DNA from 4 places in the Streptomyces sp. NPDC050509 genome. Region 1 is predicted to be linked to each of the others. Evidence: riboswitches for the same ligand, from Rfam matches in the RefSeq annotation. Region 1 holds a riboswitch; each other region holds the start of a gene.
The links. Region 1 has a riboswitch for cyclic di-AMP ahead of ACIBJC_RS14565 (transglycosylase family protein). Riboswitches for the same ligand answer to the same signal wherever they lie in the genome.
Positions count from the first base shown of each region.

Region 2: linked by a shared signal. The riboswitch ahead of ACIBJC_RS32575 (transglycosylase SLT domain-containing protein) and the one ahead of ACIBJC_RS14565 (transglycosylase family protein) in region 1 are both predicted to bind cyclic di-AMP.
Region 3: linked by a shared signal. The riboswitch ahead of ACIBJC_RS37095 (M23 family metallopeptidase) and the one ahead of ACIBJC_RS14565 (transglycosylase family protein) in region 1 are both predicted to bind cyclic di-AMP.
Region 4: linked by a shared signal. The riboswitch ahead of ACIBJC_RS10950 (C40 family peptidase) and the one ahead of ACIBJC_RS14565 (transglycosylase family protein) in region 1 are both predicted to bind cyclic di-AMP.

Region 1 is NZ_JBITHL010000004.1:483,328-486,888, reverse strand. It holds gene eno (phosphopyruvate hydratase) at 1-175, opposite strand, end outside; gene ACIBJC_RS14565 (transglycosylase family protein) at 378-1,139, opposite strand; cyclic di-AMP (ydaO/yuaA leader) riboswitch at 1,148-1,320, opposite strand; gene ACIBJC_RS14560 (transglycosylase family protein) at 1,900-2,688, opposite strand; gene ACIBJC_RS14555 (cytochrome P450) at 2,896-3,561, opposite strand, start outside.
Region 2 is NZ_JBITHL010000014.1:102,479-106,039, forward strand. It holds gene ACIBJC_RS32570 (amino acid permease) at 1-744, shown strand, start outside; gene ACIBJC_RS32575 (transglycosylase SLT domain-containing protein) at 866-1,588, opposite strand; cyclic di-AMP (ydaO/yuaA leader) riboswitch at 1,593-1,757, opposite strand; gene ACIBJC_RS32580 (enolase C-terminal domain-like protein) at 2,213-3,541, opposite strand.
Region 3 is NZ_JBITHL010000020.1:98,594-102,154, forward strand. It holds gene ACIBJC_RS37085 (M16 family metallopeptidase) at 1-300, shown strand, start outside; gene ACIBJC_RS37090 (M16 family metallopeptidase) at 318-1,700, shown strand; cyclic di-AMP (ydaO/yuaA leader) riboswitch at 1,886-2,053, shown strand; gene ACIBJC_RS37095 (M23 family metallopeptidase) at 2,066-2,860, shown strand; gene ACIBJC_RS37100 (GntR family transcriptional regulator) at 3,057-3,561, shown strand, end outside.
Region 4 is NZ_JBITHL010000003.1:396,907-400,467, forward strand. It holds gene ACIBJC_RS10945 (hypothetical protein) at 8-361, shown strand; gene ACIBJC_RS10950 (C40 family peptidase) at 583-1,896, opposite strand; cyclic di-AMP (ydaO/yuaA leader) riboswitch at 1,895-2,069, opposite strand; gene ACIBJC_RS10955 (ATP-dependent DNA helicase) at 2,350-3,561, shown strand, end outside.

The sequences.
Region 1 (3,561 bases):
TGGCGTCTCCGTCGCGGAGTTCGACGGCCTCGAACGCACCGGTGGAGGCACCGGAGGGGACAGCAGCACGACCCGTGCTGCCGTCGTCGAGGCCGACCTCGACCTCGACCGTGGGGTTACCTCGGGAGTCGAGGATTTCCCGGGCTACGACGACGTCGATGGACGGCACGAGCATCTCCTTCTGGATGTGACGCGTGGGTGCAGGGTCTCTTGGCCTTGCGACATGAGCCTAACCGGCTCCGGGTCATCGGCCAGCCGGTGCCCGCCCCTAAGGCGCCGCCGTGGACCCTCCCGGGCGACATGAGGCCCGGTTCCGTGCCCGAAAAGGCCCCGGCCCGGCGCGTACGGGGGTGACGCGCCGGGCCGGGGAGGACGGATCAGCTCAGGTGGAGCTGCTGACCCGGGTAGATGACGTCCGCGTCGGGGACGATGTCCTTGTTCAGGTCGAAGATCTTCTCCCAGCCGCCCTTGACCTTGTGGGCGGTGGCGATCTTGGAGAGGGTGTCGCCGGACTTGACCTTGTACTCGCCGTCACCCTTCTTGATCGTGGCGGGACGGCTCTGGCCGCGCGAGGCCGGCTGCGCCTCGTCACGGCTCGACTGCTGCGGCTGCGCCTGCTGGCTCGGGGCGGACTTCTGCGTACCGGAGTTGCTGGAGCTACCAGAATTGCTGGAGCTACCGGAATTGCTGGAGCTGCCCGAGTTGCTGGAGCTGGAGGAACCGGAGTCGGAACCGGAGCCCGAGCCGGTCGAGCCGCCGCCGTACGAGGCGCCGGAGAGGTTCACGCCGCAGTTCGGCCAGGCGCCCTTGCCCTGGCCCGCGAGGACCTTCTCGGCGACGGCTATCTGCTGCGACTTGGAGGCCTGGTCGGCGCGCTGGGCGTAGGAGGTACCGCCGTACGCGGCCCAGGTGGAGGGCGTGAACTGCAGACCGCCGTAGAAGCCGTTGCCGGTGTTGATCGACCAGTTGCCGCCGGACTCGCACTGGGCGACCTGGTCCCACTCGGAGGCGGTGGCGGCGGAGGCGGCGGTGGCACCGAGCAGGGGGGCCGCGACGGCGGCACCGGTGATCCCGGCGAGCGTCGCGTAGCGGACGGCCTTGGACGGGCGACGGTGCTTGGCCTTGCTGGAACGCAGCAGCATGGAACACATCTCCTCACCGACGCCTACGAGGTGAGCTGTCGGGTTCGGGCCAATGAGTTGCCCGGCCGCGTGCTCTCACACGCGGCTTCACCCCAAGCCGGTCACCGCCCGTCTCTCGACGGCCGGGCCCGGCGCGAACCTATGGGTCCCCCGCTCCTGCCTTCGGCGCTTGAAGCGACGATTACTCCCCCCGACCGACGGCAGGATTCGGCGTGACGGTCGACGAGGCCCGCGGTGCGAGCGGTTCAGACCGTAATCACAGGCCTGCCGGTTGTTCAAAGAGGAACATCCCGGAAAAAACGCCCTTACCTCCTCCGACGGACAATACGTTTCCGCAGGTGGGAACCGAATTCGCCCAACCGCCGAGACACAGAGCCCGAGTTGCGGTGAAGAGACCCTTGTCTCACTTGCACAGAAGGGGACATACGGTCGCTAACTCACCGCGTTCCGGCCGGAGATCGGAGGCGCCGGCCAGGACGGACGCGGCCGAGGAGGCGTCAACGGGGCGCCGTTCAACGGCACTCGCCCGCGCCCGCTCCGGATCCGTCCGTTCCGGGCCGCGGGATCCGTACGCGTCCGGCCGCCGGATCCGTACGCGCCGATCCCGGAACCGGCCGATCCCGTCCCGGAATCCTTGATTCCGGTCGGCGGAGCCGTCGGTTCCGGTCGGAGCCGTCGGTTCCGGTCGGAGCCGTCGGTTCCGGTCCGGAACAGTCGGTCCCGGCCCCCCGGCCCCCCGGCCCCCGGCGCGGGCGCCTCAGACCCAGCCGCCGACGACCTTCTGTCCGCCGGTCGACAGGGAGAGGTGGCCGCCGACCGCGTCGACAACCCGCTCGACCTCGCGCTCCACGCCCTCCGTGAGCTTGCCGGCGTCACGCGTCCCTGCGGCCCCGCGGGACGCACGGCTGTCCGCCCCGCGCTCCTCCGTCGCATCGCCCGGCGTGGCGCTCTCGTCGGCCGCCTGGCCGCGGTGCTTGCCCTTGGACGTGCCGCCCTTGTCGTCGGCGTCGTCCTCGCCGGTCGCGGAACCGGTGGCTCCGGGGCTCGGGCTGGTGGCGTCCGGGTACTCGTCCCCGTCCCGCTCCGTCGCCGTACCCTTGTCCGCGCCCTTGCCGGTCGTACCGTCAGCCGACGGCGACGTACTCCCGGACGCGTCGGTCGACGGGGTTCCGGACGTGTCGGCGCTCTCGCCCCCGCCCGTCACCCCTTCCACGACGTCGGAGACAGCGCCGCCGACCGCCTTGGTCAGCCCGGAGACACCGGCGCAACTGGACCACGCCTGCGCCCCCTGGGCCTCGAACACCTTCTCGGCCACGGCTATCTGCTGCGAGCGGCTGGCCAGGTCGGGGCGCGCGGCGTAGTCCGCGCCCCCGAACTCGTCCCAGATCTCCTGGGACATCTGGAGCCCGCCGTAGTACCCGTTGCCGAGGTCGGCACTCCAGGTGCCGCCGCTCTCGCACTCGGCCACGTGGTCCCAGGTGGAGCCGTCCGCCGCGCTGGCGGCGCCGGCGCCGAGCAACGGGATCGCGATCGCGGATCCGGCCACCCCGGCGGCGACGAGAAGAGCAGGGGCCTGACGAGGTCGACGGTGTCGGCCGTTCCGGGACATGCGGTTGCCTTCCGTGTGACTGTCAATTCAACTCCGGCATGGTGCTGCCGAGTCGTCGTGAACGTAGCGGTACTCGAATGCTTGTCACAAGTCGATGCAGCGGAGATCACGTGAAAGTCACAGTATTGACGAACCGTCAGGCAATTACCGGCCGGACAATGGCGTGAACTGCACCGGAAGTGTGCGCAACCCCCTCATGATGAGCCCGCCGCGCCAGCGCAAATCGGAAGGATCTTCCGCAAGCCGCACGTCGGGAAGGCGGGTCAGCAGGGTGGCGAGCGCGGTCTGCCCCTCCACGCGGGCGAGCGGCGCGCCCAGGCAGTAGTGGATGCCGTGCCCGTATCCGAGGTGCTGATTGTCACGCCGCCCGAGGTCGAGCACGTCGGGGTCCGGGAAGCGCTCCGGGTCGCGGTCGGCGGCGGCCAGCACGACCAGCACGGGGTCGCCCGCCGCGATCCGCTGCCCGCCCAGGGTCAGCGGCTCGACGGCGTACCGCCAGGTCGCCATCTCCACGGGTCCGTCATGGCGGAGCAGTTCCTCGACCCCGGTCTCCAGCAGCCCGGTTTCACCGGCCGCGAGCGAACTTTGCAATCGTTCACGCTCGGCCGGATTTCGCATTAGCGTGTACATGCCATTTCCGATGAGATTCACCGTGGTCTCAAAACCGGCGAACAGAATGATAAAGGCCATCGCCGCGGCCTCATTCTCGGTCAAATGCTCACCGTGATCGCTCGCCCGGATCAGACCGGAGATCAGATCGTCGCCCGGATTCTCTCTTTTACGGTGGATGAGTTCGGCCAGATAGCCGCG
Region 2 (3,561 bases), on a different contig from region 1:
GCCGTGATCTTCGCCTTCGGCGGTCTGGAGGTCGTCACGATCGCGGCGGCCGAGTCCGACGACCCGGTGCGCTCGGTGGCGCGCGCGGTGCGCAGCGCGGTCTTCCGGATCCTGTTCTTCTACGTCGGCTCGATGGCGGTCATCGTGACCGTGCTGCCCTGGACGGCGCAGAAGGCGGGGCTCAGCCCGTACGTCACCGTCCTCGACGCGATCGGTATCCCGTCGGCCGGACAGATCATGAACATCGTGGTCTTCGTGGCGCTGCTCTCGGCGCTCAACGCCAACCTCTACGGCTCGTCCCGGATGGTCTTCTCCCTGGCCGAACGGGGCGAGGCGCCGAAGGCCCTGCTGAAGGTGGGCGGCGCGGGTGTGCCGCGGCGGGCGGTGCTGGCGTCGGTGGCGTTCGGGTTCGTCTCCGTACTGCTCAATCTGAAGTGGCCCGACACGGTCTTCCTGTACATGCTCAACGCGGTCGGCGCGGTGCTGCTCTTCGTCTGGGCGATGATCGCCGTGTCGCAGCTCCGGCTGCGCCCGCGCATCGAGCGGGAGGCGCCGGAGCGCCTGGTCCTGAGGATGTGGCTCTTCCCCGGCCTGACCTGGGTGACGCTCGCCGCGATCGCGACGGTGTTCGTCCTGATGCTCACCGATGACGCGGCCCGCCCGCAGCTCCTGTGGTCCCTGGGCGCGACGGCGCTCGTGCTGGCGGTGGCGGGGGTACGGGAGCTGCGCGCGCGACGCGTGTGACACGGGTGCCCTGTGGGGCACAGGCGTCGCGTGGGGTACGGGAACCGGCCCCGGCCCCGACGTCGTAGGACGGCGGGGCCGGGGCCGGTGTGTTCAGCGCGCTGCGCGACGCCGGTCCGGTCTAGTAGGGACCGTTCACGTTGTCGATCGAGCCGTACCGGTCGGCGGCGTAGTTGCACGCGGCCGTGATGTTGGCGACCGGGTCGTAGCTGTCCGTCGACGTACCGGGCACGTGGTACGCCTGGAACGTCGGGGCGATGACCTGGAGCAGGCCCTTGGACGGAACGCCGTTCTGGGCGTTGATGTCCCAGTTGTTGATGGCGTTCGGGTCGCCCCCGGACTCACGAATGATGTTGCGGTGGATGCCCTCGTAGGTGCCGGGGATCCCGTGCTGGGCCATGACGTCGAGCGACTCGCGGATCCAGCCGTCCAGGTTGTCGCTGTACGTCTTCGTGGCGGCCTGGGTGACGGAGCCGTTCGTACCGGACTTCGTGCTCGCCGTGGTGGCCGTCTTGGCGGCGGTGGCCGGGGCCTTCCCCTTGAGGGTCAGCTTCAGGCCGGGGAGTACGTGCGACGGGTCGGCGCCGACGGCGCTCCGGTTGTCCTCGTACAGCTTCTTCCAGCCGCCGCTGACCGAGTGCGCGTGCGCGATCTTGGACAGGGAGTCGCCGGAGACCACGACGTAGGTGGTGGTCTTCGCCGGGGCGGCGGGGGCCTCCGCCGCCTGGGCGGTGGCCGCGGACACCAGCGGAATCGCGAGGGCGGCGCCCCCGGCACCCACCGCGACGAGGCGACGGGCGATGGAGCCAGCTCTGGAACGGCGGTGCTTGGCGTTTCTGGGCACGACGAATTCCTCTCCGTCGCCTGCGAGGTGAGCTGTCGGGTTCGGGCTGGAGATGCCCGGCCGTACGACGGTGCGTACGGCTTCACCCCGAGCCGTTCCGGAAATTCCGGACCGGCGACTTACCTGGGTCCCCCGCTCCTGCCTTCTGACGGATAGGTGTGTGGGATTCCGGACGGCGGCAGGATTTGGCGGTCCATCCGGATGGACGTGAACGTAAGCGAGAAATCAGGGCCGCACAAGTTCCGCAAAGGCGGCGCAATCGCCTTTCCGGAGGGGTCCCGGGAACTCAACTTTCCTCCCCTGCGAGAGAAAGCGCCCACCTCGCCCCGCCCACCCGCCGCCAGGAGTATGACGCAGGTCACGAACGTAACGGAATTATCGGACAGGCAAAAGGCGTTAGAGAGAGCAAGCCACACTAATCACACCCATATCCACCTAACGGTCAATTCCGACAAAGGCCCATCAATGGGTCCCGTCGGGTTGCCGGGATCCCGCACCCCTCCACCCGACACCCCGACAACTGCCGACACCCTGCGGGAATTGACCGGGGACGCCACCGAATTCACCGCGCCATTCATTCTCCTGACGGCATGTCGATTCACGCGTCACTTCCTGCGGGCCGGTTCACCTCACCAGGCAGGGGCGCTTGCCGTCGAACTCCCAGTCCTTCACCAGAAAGCGCATCGCGGCGGCGTCGTCCCGGCCGGAGAGTTTCTTCTCCAGGTACAGCTCATGGGCCGCGAGCAGCCGGTCCATGTCGACCTCGACGCCGAGACCCGGGGTGTCGTCGACGGCGATCTCGCCGGCGGTGATCCGCGGGGGCTCCACGGTCAGCCGCTCCATGCCCTCCTGCCAGATCCAGTGGGTGTCCAGGGCGTTGTACTCCCCCGGGGCGGCGGCCCCGCAATGGGCCATCATGGCCAGCGAGATGTCGAAGTGGTTGTTGGAGTGGCAGCCCCACGTCAGGCCCGCCGCATGGCAGAGCTCGGCCACCCGCACCGACCCCCGCATGGTCCAGAAGTGCGGGTCCGCGAGCGGGATGGAGACCGACTGCAACGCCATCGCGTGGATGAGCTGACGCCAGTCCGTCGCGACCATGTTGGTCGCGGTGGGCAGACCGGTGGCCCGGCGGAACTCCGCCAGGATCTCCCGGCCGGAGAAGCCGTCCTCGGCCCCGCACGGATCCTCGGCGTACGCGAGCGTGCCGACCAGGGGCCGGCACAGTTCGACGGCTTCCCGCAGCGACCAGGCCCCGTTGGGGTCGAGGGTGATCCGCGCCTCGGGGAAGCGTTCCTTCAGCGCCCGTACGGCCTTGACCTCCTCCGCTCCTGGCAGGACACCGCCCTTGAGCTTGAAGTCCCGGAAGCCGTACCGCGCGTAGGTCGCCTCGGCCTGCCGGACGATCGACTCCGGGGTCAGCGCCTCCTCGCGGCGCAGGCGGTACCACTCCACGTCCGCGCCGGGTTCCCTGACGTACTCCAGATCGGTCCTGCCGGGGTCGCCGACGTAGAAGAGGTAGCCGAGGAAACGTACCGAGTCGCGCTGCTTGCCGTCCCCGAGCAGGGCGGCCACCGGCACCTCCAGATGCTGCCCCAGCAGGTCGAGCAGCGCCGACTCCACAGCCGTCACGGCGTGCACCGTGGTGCGCAGGTCGAAGGTCTGCTCGCCGCGCCCCGCCTCGTCACGGCCGCCGAACCGCTCCCCGAGGGCGCGCAGCACCCGCTTGTGGTCGCCCACCCGCGCGCCGACGACCAGGGGCTCCGCCTCGCGCAGCGTCCGGGTGATGCGCTCACCGCCCGGCACCTCGCCCACGCCGGTCCGGCCCTGGGAGTCCTGGAGGACCAGGACGTTGCGGGTGAAGTACGGGGCGTGCGCGCCGGAGAGGTTGAGCGCCATGGAGTCACGGCCTGCCACCGGATACACGGAGAAGCCGGTGACGACGGGCTGGCTCATGGGACGAGTCCTTCCAGGAT
Region 3 (3,561 bases), on a different contig from region 1:
CCCACCACCGAGGAGATGGAGCGGGCCCAGGCCCAGCTCGAACGTGAATGGCTGGACCGGCTCGGCACGGTCGCCGGCCGCGCCGACGAACTGTGCCGGTTCGCCGTCCTGTTCGGCGACCCGCAGCTCGCGCTGACCGCCGTCGACCGCGTCCTGGACATCACCGCGGACGAGGTCAGGGCCGTCGCCGCGGCGCGGCTGCGCCCCGACAACCGGGCGGTGCTGGTGTACGAGCCGATCGCCCCCGAAGACGCGGCGGACGCCGACGAGACCGACGAGCACGAGGGGGCGGACCAGTGACCGACGCTGCCGTGACCATGGAGTTCCACCCGCAGCCGACCGCCGGCGAGGCCAGGCCCTGGGCCTTCCCCGCCCCCGAGCGCTCCACGCTCGGCAACGGCCTGACGGTGCTGCGCTGCGACCGACCCGGCCAGCAGGTGGTCGCCGTCGAGATCAATCTCGACGCCCCGCTGGACGCCGAGCCCGAGGGGCTCGACGGCATCGCCACGATCATGGCGCGGGCGCTCTCGGAGGGCACCGACAAGCACAGCGCCGAGGAGTTCGCCGCCGAGCTGGAGCGCTGCGGCGCCACCCTCGACGCGCACGCGGACCACCCGGGCCTGCGGGTCTCCCTGGAGGTCCCCGTCTCCCGGCTGCTCAAGGCGCTCGGCCTGCTCGCCGAGGCGCTGCGCGCCCCCGCCTTCGCGGACAGCGAGATCGAGCGGCTCGTACGGAACCGGCTCGACGAGATCCCGCACGAGACCGCCAACCCGGGCCGCCGCGCCGCCAAGCAGCTCTCCAAGGAGCTGTTCCCGGCCTCCCTGCGCATGTCACGACCGCGCCAGGGCACCGAGGAGACCGTGGAGCGCATCGACGCCGCGGGCGTCCGCGCCTTCTACGAGGCGCACGTACGCCCCGCCACGGCCACCGCGGTGATCGTCGGCGACCTGGCGGGCGTCGACCTGGACGCGATCCTCGCGGACACCCTCGGCGCCTGGACGGGCGACACGGCCGCGTCCAGGACCGCACCGGCCATCACGGCCGACGACACCGGCCGGGTCGTCATCGTGGACCGCCCCGGCGCCGTCCAGACCCAGCTTCTGATCGGCCGGATCGGCGCCGACCGGCACGACCGCGTCTGGCCCGCGCAGGTGCTGGGCACGTACTGCCTGGGCGGCACGCTCACCTCCCGGCTCGACCGCGTCCTGCGCGAGGAGAAGGGCTACACCTACGGCGTACGCGCCTTCGGCCAGGTGCTGCGCTCCTCGGCGCCGTCCTCGCCGGACGGGGGGACGGGCGCCGCGATGCTCGCCATCAGCGGCTCCGTGGACACCGCGTCCACCGGACCGGCGCTCGACGACCTCTGGACGGTGCTGCGCACCCTCGCCGCCGAAGGGCTCACGGACGCCGAGCGCGACGTGGCCGTGCAGAACCTGGTGGGGGTCGCGCCGCTGAAGTACGAGACGGCCGCCTCCGTCGCGGCCACGCTGGCCGACCAGGTCGAGCAGCACCTCCCGGACGACTTCCAGGCGCGGCTCTACGCGCGGCTGGTCGAGACGGGCACCGTCGAGGCGACGGCCGCCGCCGTCAACGCCTTCCCCGTGGACCGGCTCGTCACCGTTCTGGTCGGGGACGCGGCGCAGATCAAGGAGCCGGTCGAGGCTCTCGGAATCGGTGAAGTGACGGTTGTCACAGGCTGATTCGTCTTTCCGTGGAACCCCGGCGACCACGGTCGCCGGGGTTCTGCTTTATGTCCCCTTTGGTGGAGAGGATGCCCGTCTGCCCTGTGGTGTGCGCTACAAAAAACCTTGTCTGTTTGGTTATTGAAAGACGAGCCGCTTAGCGTCGGTCCGGCTGTTCGCCGTTGCGCCGCATCAGTGGCATCGGGCAGCCATCGCCGAGTCCCCGTCAGGCGCGAGCCTGGGGAGCCGGGGACCCACGTCCCTGGGGTGAATCGGACGGCCTTCGCGGGCACACCGCGCGGAGGGGTCCGTAGGAGACCTTCCTGCTCCGAACCCGTCAGCTAACCCGGTAGGCGAGAGGGAAGGAAAGGACCAGCCACTCCATGGCGTTCACCCGTGCCACCGGGAAGCACCGCGCCCCGAACCGCATCACCTGCAAGGGCGCGAGCGCCGCCGGGTTCGCGACGCTGACCGCGACCGGCGTCATCGGCTCCCTCGCCTCCCCGGCGCTCGCCGCCGACAGCTCCACCGAGGCCGCCACGCACACCGGACTCACCCAGGTCATCGCCATCGGCGACGCCGTCGCCGGCGCGGTCGACGACCAGGCGGAGGCCCAGCGCCACGCCGCCGAGAAGGTCGAACGGCTGAAGGCCGAGGCCACGGCGCGCGCCGCGGCGAAGGCCGAGGCCGAGCGCAAGGCTGAGGCCCGCGCGAAGGAGCTGCGCGAGGAGCGGGTGCGCGCCGCGCGCGCCGAGGAGCGCAAGCGGCTGGGCACCTTCCGGCTTCCCGTCGCCGGCTCGTACGTCACCACCGGCTACCAGTCCGGCGGCTCCCTCTGGTCCTCCGGCAGCCACTCGGGCGTCGACTTCCGCGCCGCGTCCGGCACCTCGGTCGTGGCCGTCGGCACGGGCACCGTCGTCGAGGCCGGCTGGGGCGGCTCGTACGGCAACAACATCGTCCTCAGGATGGCGGACGGCACCTACACCCAGTACGGCCACCTCTCCTCGATCGGCGTCTCGGTCGGCCAGAGCGTCACCCCGGGCCAGCAGATCGGCCTCTCGGGCGCCACCGGCAACGTCACCGGGCCGCACCTCCACTTCGAGGCCAGGACGAGCGCCGACTACGGCTCCGACATGGATCCGGTCGCGTACCTCCGCGCGCACGGCGTGACGGTCTGACACCTCCCGCCCCACCCGCGCACCGCTTCCCACGAAGGCCCCGGCTCCGCGCCGGGGCCTTCGCCGTGCTCCCGCGCTGGCCAAAAGATATCCATGGATTCCGGGCACCCATCGGAAATTCGCGTTGATTGCAATAGAGTCACGGAACAGGCGTCAATCGGCAGCGTTTCGCGCGGATTAAGGCGGAGGTTCGGACATGCGCATTCCCGCGCACTCGGTATGCACGGCCATTCGCGACGACATCGTCTCCGGACTGTTCGAGCGGGGCAGCCGGCTCACCGAGGAGCAGCTCGCGCGGCGCTACGGCGTCTCCCGCGTCCCCGTACGCGAAGCCCTGCGCACACTGGAGTCGGAGGGCTTCGTGACCACGCGCCGCCATGCCGGCGCCTGTGTCGCCGAGCCCACGGAGCAGGAGGCCGCCGACCTGCTGGAGGTACGGCTGCTGCTGGAGCCGCTGGGCGCGGCGCGCGCGGCCCAGCGCCGTACGGAAGCCCACCTCAAGGTCCTGCGCGGCCTGGTCAGACTGGGCCAGGAACGGGCCCGCAGGGGCCAGGGCGAGGATCTGCGCTCGCTGGGCGCCTGGTTCCACGAGACGCTCGCCCAGGCGTCGGGAAGCCCCGCGCTCACCTCGCTGCTCACCCAGCTCCGCCACAAGATCGCCTGGATGTACGTGGTCGAGCAGCCCAGCCACCCGGTGGAGT
Region 4 (3,561 bases), on a different contig from region 1:
TCCCGGCATGGACGTACTCATCAATGTCTTCGTCGCCCTGCACATCATCGGCATAGCCGCGCTGCTCGGCGGTTTTCTGACCCAGACGAAGGCGATGAGCGCCGGCGCGGCGCGCTTCACCCCACCGATGCTGCACGGCGCGCTGACGATGCTGATCACGGGGATGGTGCTGGTGGGCCTCAACCAGGCCGACGACCAGCCGCTCAACAGCATCAAGATCGGCGTCAAGCTGGCCGTCCTGGTCGTGATCCTGGGCATCGTGTACGTGAAGCGGGACGACGAGGCCGCCGAGAAGCCGCTCTTCGGCGCGGTGGGCGGGCTGACCGTGGTCAACATCCTCATCGCCACGCTCTGGACCTGACCCCCAGCTCCCCGCGCGGACCGGACGACCGGCGGTGAGCGCCGGAAGCGCGGACACCACCGGTGACGCCGGTGACACGGAAAGCCGGGGGCCGGAGACGGCCGCCTCAAGGCAGCCCAGGGGTCACCTGGGGGCCGCTGTAGGCCGCCGGCTGAAGGCCAGTAGCTGTGAGCCCTATAGAGCGCCACTGGCCTGTAGAGGGCTGGAGGACCACCAGAGGGTCACGCCGGGCGGATGCTGCCGTAGATCGGCATGTAGTAGATCGATTCCTCGCGCACGTTCGCGCCCGGCTTGGGCGCGTGGACCATCATGCCGTCGCCGATGTAGATGCCGGCATGGCTGGCGTCGTCGTAGAAGAAGACCAGATCGCCGGGGAGCAGGTCGTCGGTGGCGACGCGCGTGCCGGCGTTCACCTGCTCGCCGGTGGTGCGCGGCAGCTCGACGCCCGCCGCCCGCCACGCCGCCTGGGTCAGGCCCGAGGAGTCGTACGAACTCGGCCCCGAGGCACCCCAGACGTACGGCTTGCCGATCTGGGCGTCTGCGAAGGCGAGCACCTTCGCCGCCTTGGCCGCGTACGTGCCGGCGGTGTCGCCGCCCGTCCCGGCCTCCGTGCCGGTGCCGACGGCCGTGCCCGCGTTCGCGGTCGTGCCCATACCCGCGTCCGCGTCCGTGTTCGCGCCCGCGTCCGTGTCGGCCGACGAGGGCCGGGCGTGCGACCGGGGACGGGCGTGGGTCTGGGCCTGTCCCGCCTCGCGCCGGCGCTCCGCCTCCGCTTCGGCCTCCGCCTTGTCGCGGGCCTCCGCCTTGGCCTTCGCCTCCGCCGCGCGCCGGGTCTCTTCTTCCCTCTTGCGCTCCAGGGCGGCCAGCCGCGCCTGCTCCTCCGCGGTGAGCCGCGCCAGCAGCGAGCGGGCCTCGGCGAGCTTCTTCTGGATGCTCTCCTTGCTGGTCCGCAAGTATTCCGGTGACTCGTCCGGCGACTCCGGGCGTGTGGCCGCCCGGCCCGGTACCTTCGGCGGCTCGGTAGGCCGCGCCGGGTAGGCGGTGACGGTGCTCTGCTGACGGTCGGTCAGCCGGTCCGTCGTCTCCTCCGGTGCGACGCGCGCCTGCGGGGTGTCCGCGAACAGCACGGCGGCCGTCGGGGTGCCCGCGCCCTCCCTGTACTGCGCGGCCACGGAGGAACCGAGCGTACGGCGGGCCTCGTTCAGCTTGTCCGCGCTCTTGGCGACCCCGTCGATGCTCTTGGCGACACCGTCGATGACCCGGTCGACCGTGCGCTTCTGCTTGGCCGTCGTCTCCTTCGCCTTGGTGGCCTTGGTGAACGTCTGCGTCTCTCCACCGGCCTGGCGGTACAGGGCGTCGACCTTCTTCTGCACCTCTTCGACGGACGGTTTGGGTTCTGCGGGCGCGGCGTCCGCGCTTTGCGTCGACAGCAGCGTGACCGAGGCGATGGCGGCCGTCGTCACTCCGACCGCGGGGGAGCTGACGCGTTCTCCGCTACGGCTGCGCGACTTGCGATGCGACGCCAAGTTCGGCATCTCCTTCCGTGGACCGCCTACCGGGTTAGCTGTCGGGTTCGGGCGGAACGGAAGGCTGCCCTACGGGCCTTGAACGTTCGGCGAACGTACGGCCCGATTCACCCCGGTCGTGCAGAGTGGGTCCCCGGTTCCGAACTTCCTTGCGGAAAGCCCGGATTCGGCGTGGGCCGCCCGCTCGGCGCGGATCGCCGTCAGAGGTACGGGCTGCCTGATCGAGCACGCTAGCCAAGATGTGGCGCTGATGTGAAGGTGGATGGCCGATATGCCCGATACATTTCTGTGACCATTTCCTCGTGTGGAGTGCAAGGAGCCTCAATGCGGGGTATAGCATTACGCTGCGTATGTGAGTCGGGACCGTCCGGCGTGCCGGTGCGGCCCACCGGGCCGACTTCCCCGGCCGGCTTTCCCGGTCCGGCGCCGACTGTCAGTGCGGCGGCCTAGACTCGTTAAGCGATGAGCAGCCTCTTTGACGACAGTTTCCTGGCCGACCTCCAGCCCTCCGGCGACGAGCACCCCCCGCCGCCCGAGGACCGGGACGAGCACGCCCCGGAGCAGGTGCCCGACGACCTGTTCCAGGGCGCTTACGACGTGCCCCCGGCCCGGGATCCGTACCACCGCGACGGGGCGTCCCGTACGGTCATCGACCCTGCCGCGCTCCTCGAAGGGCTGAACGAGGAGCAGAGCGCGGCCGTCGTGCACACGGGATCGCCGCTGCTCATCGTCGCCGGGGCCGGATCCGGCAAGACCCGGGTGCTGACCCACCGGATCGCGCATCTGCTCGGCACCCGCAGCGTCCACCCCGGCCAGATACTGGCGATCACCTTCACCAACAAGGCCGCGGGCGAGATGAAGGAGCGCGTCGGGCAGCTCGTCGGCCCCCGCGCCCAGGCGATGTGGGTGCTGACCTTCCACAGCGCCTGCGTGCGGATCCTGCGGCGCGAGTCGAAGCGGCTCGGGTTCACCTCGTCGTTCTCGATCTACGACGCCGCCGACTCGAAGCGGCTGATGGCGCTGGTCTGCCGCGATCTGGATCTCGACCCCAAGCGCTATCCGCCGAAGTCCTTCAGCGCCAAGATCTCCAATCTGAAGAACGAGCTGATCGACGAGGAGACCTTCGCGGGGCAGGCCGTCGACGGTTTCGAGAAGACGCTGGCCGAGGCGTACCGGATGTACCAGGCGCGGCTGCGCGAGGCCAATGCCCTGGACTTCGACGACATCATCATGACCACCGTCCACCTGCTCCAGGCGTTCCCCGACGTCGCCGAGCACTACCGGCGCCGCTTCCGGCACGTCCTGGTGGACGAGTACCAGGACACGAACCACGCGCAGTACACCCTCGTACGCGAGCTGGTGGGCCCCTCCGGCGAGGGCGAGGACCCGGCCGAGCTGTGCGTCGTCGGCGACGCCGACCAGTCGATCTACGCCTTCCGCGGCGCCACCATCCGCAACATCCTCCAGTTCGAGGAGGACTACCCGGACGCGACGACGATCCTGCTGGAGCAGAACTACCGCTCCACCCAGACGATCCTCAGCGCCGCCAACGCGGTCATCGAGCGCAACGAGAGCCGCCGCCCGAAGAACCTGTGGACCAAGGCCGGCGCCGGCGCCCAGATCACCGGCTACGTCGCGGACACGGAGCACGACGAGGCGCAGTTCGTCGCCGAC